Regions from separate parts of the Trinickia sp. Z7 genome, predicted to be linked through region 3. Evidence: predicted binding sites of a transcription regulator. Region 3 holds the regulator's gene; each other region holds the start of a gene.
The links. The regulator LexA, encoded in region 3, represses DNA repair genes until DNA is damaged. The targets are predictions, from matches to a motif close to ACTGTATNNNNATACAGT.

Region 1 (2,265 bases), on a different contig from region 3:
TGACGCCGAGCGACTCGCGAATGCGGTTTTCGATTTCGCGCGCGATATCGGGATTCTCGCGCAGGAATTCGCGCGCGTTGTCCTTGCCCTGGCCGATTCGTTCGCCGCCGTAGCTATACCAAGCACCGGCCTTGTCGACGATCTTCGCTTGCACGCCAAGATCGATGATTTCGCCTTGGCGCGAAATACCTTCGCCGTAGAGGATGTCGAAGATGGCTTCGCGGAACGGCGGCGATACCTTGTTCTTGACGACCTTGACGCGCGTTTCGTTGCCGATCACTTCGTCGTTCTTCTTGATCGAGCCGATCCGGCGGATATCGAGCCGCACCGACGCGTAGAACTTCAGCGCATTGCCGCCCGTCGTCGTTTCCGGATTGCCGAACATGACGCCGATCTTCATCCGGATTTGGTTGATGAAGATGACGAGGCAGTTCGTGCGCTTGATCGTGCCGGTGAGCTTGCGCAGCGCCTGCGACATCAAGCGGGCTTGCAAGCCCGGCAGCGAATCGCCCATTTCCCCTTCGATTTCCGCCTTCGGCACGAGCGCTGCGACCGAATCGATGACGATCATGTCGATCGAGCCCGAGCGCACCAGGGCATCCGCAATCTCGAGCGCCTGCTCGCCCGTATCGGGTTGAGAGACGAGCAGATCATTGACGTTCACGCCCAGCTTCTGCGCGTATTGAATGTCGAGCGCGTGTTCGGCGTCGATAAACGCCGCCGTGCCGCCGAGCTTTTGCATTTCGGCGATGACCTGCAGCGTCAGCGTGGTCTTGCCCGACGATTCCGGCCCGTAGATTTCGACCACGCGCCCGCGCGGCAGGCCGCCGACGCCCAGGGCGATGTCCAGGCCGAGCGAGCCCGTGGACACAACTTGGATGTCCTCGACCACTTCGCCGGCCCCGAGCCGCATGACCGACCCCTTGCCGAACTGCTTTTCGATCTGTGCGAGCGCCGCGGCAAGCGCCTTGCTCTTTTCAGCCGTCAGTCCAGCCGGGCCTTTCTTGCTTTCTTCCATGAATCGTCCTTTGCTATGATGAGCGGGCGTCTGAGGCGGGCGGGCCGGCGAAGATAGGCTGACGCCACAGGCTTGTGGCGCGCTCGCGAGTACTCGCGACAGATCTTTCCGGCTAGCGCACGAAACGCAGACACTGTATAAAAAAACAGGGTTCTTTGCAAGCCCGATACGGGCGATTTGCGTTGCGGCAACGGAGCAATCAGGCGGCGCCTTGCAAACCGCCCACGTCAGATCTATACAAGACCATCGGAGACAGCGGCCCCACGCCGGCGCGAAAGCACCAGCCGGCCGCACGGCGCACCATGCGAATACTCATTGCCGAAGACGACAGCATACTCGCGGACGGTCTCGTCCGATCACTCCGCCAATCGGGCTATGCGGTCGATCACGTCAAAGGCGGCAGCGAGGCCGATGCCGCCCTGTCGATGCAATCGTTCGACCTATTGATTCTGGACCTCGGCCTGCCGCGCATGTCCGGACTCGAAGTGTTGCGCCGCTTGCGCGCGCGTAATTCGAGCTTGCCCGTGCTGATTCTGACGGCCGCCGACGGCGTCGACGAACGCGTGAAAGGGCTCGACCTGGGCGCCGACGATTACATGGCCAAACCGTTTCATCTGAACGAGCTCGAAGCGCGAGTGCGAGCGCTCACGCGGCGCGGCAGCGGCGGCGGCCCGGCTCTCGTGCGCCATGGCTCGCTCAGTTACGACCAGGTCGGACGGATTGCCTCGGTCAACGACCAAGTGCTCGAACTGTCGGCTCGCGAGTTGGGCGTGCTCGAAGTGCTGCTGCAGCGGATCGGGCGGCTCGTCTCGAAAGAGCAACTCGTCGACCATCTATGCGAGTGGGGCGAAGAGGTCAGCAACAACGCGATCGAGGTCTACGTTCACCGCCTGCGCAAGAAGATCGAGCCGAGCGGCGTGCGCATCATCACCGTGCGCGGCCTCGGCTATTGCTTGGAGAAGCCCGCCTCGACCGGCGCCGGCGGCCCGGCCGCCAGCGCGCAGGAGGTCGCGCGCGTGCTCGCCCCTGCCTCGCCCCCGGCCGAGCCCGCCGCGAACGCCCGACCGAAATAGGCCTGCCGTGGCTTCACCCGTTTCCGCGAACGACGGCGCCGAGCACGCGCCCGGCCCCGCTTCGGCCACGCCGCCCCCGCCCCCACCGGCCGGCGCCGCGGCCGCGGCCGGCCGCCCGAACCCGTTCGCGCCGCCCGACGAAACCGAAACGGCAGCGACGCGCCGGCCCCGCTC
Region 2 (2,265 bases), on a different contig from region 3:
GCGCGCCGAAATTCAGGCAATCGTTGGCCTGCCACCGGCTGTAGTACAGGTGTCCGTTTGCGCCGCAATCCACGGGACCGTCTTTCGCATAGTCGGCCGGGTTCGGACTGAAATAGATCGTGCAATCGGCGCTCAGATGAAAATGAACGTGACTGCGCAGCACGATCGGGCCGGCGCAGTACCAATGACCCGGCGGCACGACCACGCGGCCGCCGCCCTCCCGGTGGCAGGCCTCGATTGCCGCAAGGAAAGCCGACCGAGAATCGGGGGCGCTCGGTGCGGGCGTGTGCTCGGAGCCGGGGCTCGCAGGCGATTTTGCAGTGTTCGTATAAGGCGAAGTTGCAGGCACCACCGCGCATCGTTGTGCGCCGTACGCCGTTACATCGTAATCACGCGGGCGAAACAGCCGCTCGGAGACGTGTGCCAACGAAGCGGCGATGCGCGCCGCCGCGCCCCCTTCGCCCCAGATCGAATCATGCCCCGCGCGCGCTGCGACCTCGCTTGTCGCGCTTTCCGCCGCTCGGGCGAAGCGTAATGGGCCGCCCAGCACTGCGCTAGCGAGCAACGCGCTGCTCGTGCCGATGAAACGACGCCGATTTTGGCCGTGGTGGTCCCTTGGGGACGGCGTGGAGTTAACGCTGTGGCGCTTTGGCATGGCACTCCTTCGTATCTAGTGGGATGGGGTGACGCGAACGCAGACGATTTTCACCAGTCATCGTACAACCTGGAAAAGTGTACGCCGCAAAATCTCCCTATCTCCGCTCTCGTATACCCGATATGGGATGGAGAAACTCGGGTCCGCCAGCTTGGTGCTGTATTTGGTTGTCATACAACTTGCGTGCGACCATAGGCCATGAGTTCGCCGCCCCATTGCGGTCGCGGTCAGGACGAGGGCGACCGGCTTGGTCGCGCCGACTGCCTTGGCAGCGTCGAGAATTGCACCCCGATGAGAGGTCGCGTGGTGAGGGGAAGGTCGCTATCGCTTGACGTACTGTATGGGCATACAGTAAAAAGAAGCGATCTCAACCCGGGCGTGCCCGTGAAGCGGCTGACGCCATTCGCTGCGAACGGCCCTATTTTTTGGCGGGCGAGTCGATACGATGGACGATCGCGACACCGAATATCTCGTTGCCCCGCCGCAGCCCCTGAAGGGGCGCGGCGCGGTGACGAACTTGCAAGGACGCTTCGAACGCGATCAGCGGGAGGCGGTGGACGACGGCTGGGCGCCGGATGCCGAAGACGGTGCGCTGCCTGCGCTCAGGACGCAGGTATTCGAGGAAAACGCGAAAAGCATCCTGACGCGTAACGTTTCGCCCGATATCCCCTTCAGCGTCTCCTTGAACCCGTATCGCGGGTGCGAGCACGGATGCATTTACTGCTTCGCGCGCCCCACGCACAGTTATCTCGGTCTATCACCGGGGCTCGATTTCGAGAGTCGCATCTACGCGAAGGTCAATGCCCCCGAGTTGTTGCGGCGCGAACTGACCAAGAACGCTTATGTGCCCGAGCCGATTGCCCTGGGGGTGAATACCGACGCTTATCAACCCGTCGAGCGCGAACTGCGCCTGACGCGGCGCGTGATCGAAGTGCTGCACGACTGCGGGCATCCGTTTGCGGCGATAACCAAGTCGTCGTTGATCGAGCGAGACATCGATTTGCTCGCGCCGATGGCCGCGCGCGGTCTGGTGATGGCGGCGGTCACGATTACGACGCTCGACGCCGACATAGCGCGCACGCTGGAGCCGCGTGCAGCAACGCCGATGCGGCGCCTGCGCACCATTCGCGAACTGAGTGCGGCGGGTATTCCCGTCGGCGTCAGTATCGCGCCGGTGATCCCTTTCGTGACGGAGCCCGACCTCGAGCGCGTGTTGGAAGCTTGCGCGCAGGCCGGGGCGACGAGCGCCAGCTACATCGTTCTGCGTCTGCCGTGGGAAGTCGCGCCGCTTTTCAAAGATTGGTTGGCCGCGCACTTTCCGCAACGTGCCGAGCGGGTTATGGCTCGCGTGCGCGACATGCGGGGCGGCAAGGATTACGACGCGTCGTTCGGGCGGCGCATGAAAGGCGAGGGCGCATGGGCGGATTTGCTCCGCCAGCGTTTCGAAAAAGCCGTGAAACGGCTCGGCCTCAACCCGCGCCGGCACGGCATTCTCGATATGTCACACTTCCGGCGGCCTATCATCGTCCGGCCGTCGAGCCCGCAGATGAGCCTCTTTTGACGCTGGCGCGCTACCCTTTGGCGCCTCAACGCGACAGTGAATTGACCAC
Region 3 (2,265 bases):
CATCGCCGTCGATGAGCATTTGCGCGATTTGCCGCGGGTTGCCCTGGCGCAACGCGAGCTGCACCTTCGGAAAGACCTGAGTGAACTCGCGCACGACCTTGGGCAACGCGTAGCGCGCCTGAGTGTGCGTCGTCGCGACGACGAGGTGCCCCGTGTCCTCGTCGGCGAATTGCCGCGCGACGCGGCGCATGTTCTCCGCATCGAGCAACATGCGCTCGATCAACTGATGCACGGCTTTGCCTGGCTCGGTCAAGCCGGTGAGCCGCTTACCGCGGCGCACGAAGATATCGACGCCCAGCTCGTCTTCCAAATCCTTGATTTGCTTGGACACGCCCGATTGGGAGGTGAAAAGGGAGTTGGCCACCTCGGTCAGGTTCAAGTTGCGGCGTACCGCTTCGCGCACGAAGCGTAGTTGCTGGAAGTTCATGCTGACCTCTTCGACAAAGCGCGAGTGTTGTAATCGATCGATGCGAACGGCCGGGTCGCGCTCACGCACCGCTCGCCCCAGGACGCCTACATGAGGGCGCAAGAATCATCGGCGGCCGCCGCGTCCCAACGACCGTTGCGATCTTCGCCCAAGGACTTCGGGCCGCGCGTTCAGGCGCTCAGCGGCACCCCCCTGCCACGTCCGGCTCCGGGCCGGGCAGGCTCGGAGCGGCCAGTCTATGCACTCCTGCTTATTCCGAAAACAAATAAATCATCATTCCTTAATTCCTTTTTCTGCTAAGCGCCCACTGCGGGGTCGCAACATAGCACTTGTGTTCCGGCGAGTACTGTATAAAAATACAGCGACTGTCTATCCATACAGTGGCGCTATGACCAAACTTACCGCACGGCAACAGCAGGTTTACGATCTGATCCGGCAATCGATCGAACACAGCGGGTTTCCGCCCACGCGGGCGGAGATCGCGGCCGCGCTCGGCTTCTCTTCGGCGAATTCGGCCGAAGAGCATCTGAGGGCGCTCGCGCGCAAAGGCGTCATCGAATTGGCCGCCGGGGCATCGCGCGGCATCCGGCTGCTGGCGTTCGAGGACATGCCGCATCAATTGTCGTTGCCGCATCCGGCGTTGATGCAGTTGTCGTTGCCGCTCGTCGGGCGTGTGGCGGCCGGCAGCCCCATCCTCGCCCAGGAACACATTGCGCAACACTATGCCTGCGACCCCGCGCTCTTTTCGAGTAAGCCCGATTACCTGCTCAAGGTGCGCGGGCTATCGATGCGCGACGCCGGCATCCTCGATGGGGATTTGCTCGCCGTGCAAAAGCGCAGCGAAGCGAAGGACGGACAAATCATCGTCGCGCGGCTGGGCGACGATGTAACGGTCAAACGGCTGAAACGGCGGCCGAACGGCATCGAACTGATCGCCGAGAATCCCGATTACGAGAACATCTTCGTCCAAGCCGGCAGCGCCGATTTCGCGCTCGAAGGCATCGCGGTGGGGCTCATCCGCCCCACCGAATTTTGACTCTGAACACGCCACACGCTTAGGAGACGCCATGGATCGCCTTGCTCGCCTCATGCCTTTTCGCGCTTTCGGCCGCCTGCGTCACTTGCGCAGCCTCATTCCGTGCCCGCCGCTCGAGACGGTTCGCGCAAATGCCGCACATCAACGCGAGGAGGATCCGTGCGCCCGCATGCAACCTTCCGCGCTACCGGCGTTCGCGCGCGTGTCGCTCAACAACGCATTGCATGCCGAGCCGGCTCGGCGGGCGCCCGTGCGGGTCTACCACGGCGCGTCGCGCGTCATTCTCGTCGGCACGATCGACGCCGTTTGCAAAATGATCGACCGGTGCATTGCGGACGAACGCGCTGCGGCAACCACATAATGCAACCCATCGTGGGTTTCGCCACGCTCGTTAGGGATCGTTTCGGCGCGGTCGTTGTCTCTAAGGCTTGGACCTCGACAAAGACCGACCCCTTATGACACAAGAGAAGACACAAGCGAACCGCACGGCAACCCGAAAACCCCTCGCTGCCGCCGTTGTGACGGGCGTTGCGATCGTGGTGCTGGTGCTCGTCGTCTTAGTTTACGCATCGCCCTATCTGGTGCTGAGCCGGGTGCGTGACGCGGTGCAGCAGCGCGACGCTCAAATGATTAATCGTTATGTCGACTACCCGGCGCTCCGTGCGAGCTTGAAGCAGCAAGTCACGGAAATGCTGAGCCGACGAGTTCAAACGCAAAAATTGCAGCATCCGCTCGCAGCGCTCGGTGCGCTCGTCGGCATGGCGCTCGTCGATCCACTCGTAGACGCCTACGCTACGCCGGA

Region 1: recA (recombinase RecA) is a predicted target of LexA. The motif match lies at 1,151-1,168, and genes of this name have one in related genera.
Region 2: QQS38_RS04080 (PA0069 family radical SAM protein) is a predicted target of LexA. The motif match lies at 991-1,008, and genes of this name have one in related genera.

What each region holds. Positions count from the first base shown of each region.
Region 1 is NZ_JAUEQW010000011.1:186,115-188,379, forward strand. It holds gene recA (recombinase RecA) at 1-1,018, opposite strand, end outside; gene QQS38_RS19135 (response regulator) at 1,321-2,091, shown strand; gene QQS38_RS19140 (sensor histidine kinase N-terminal domain-containing protein) at 2,099-2,265, shown strand, end outside.
Region 2 is NZ_JAUEQW010000001.1:915,939-918,203, reverse strand. It holds gene QQS38_RS04085 (glycoside hydrolase family 28 protein) at 1-655, opposite strand, end outside; gene QQS38_RS04080 (PA0069 family radical SAM protein) at 1,101-2,216, shown strand; gene QQS38_RS04075 (NINE protein) at 2,242-2,265, opposite strand, start outside.
Region 3 is NZ_JAUEQW010000007.1:144,376-146,640, forward strand. It holds gene QQS38_RS14615 (CysB family HTH-type transcriptional regulator) at 1-427, opposite strand, end outside; gene lexA (transcriptional repressor LexA) at 816-1,463, shown strand; gene QQS38_RS14625 (hypothetical protein) at 1,495-1,824, shown strand; gene QQS38_RS14630 (DUF2939 domain-containing protein) at 1,919-2,265, shown strand, end outside.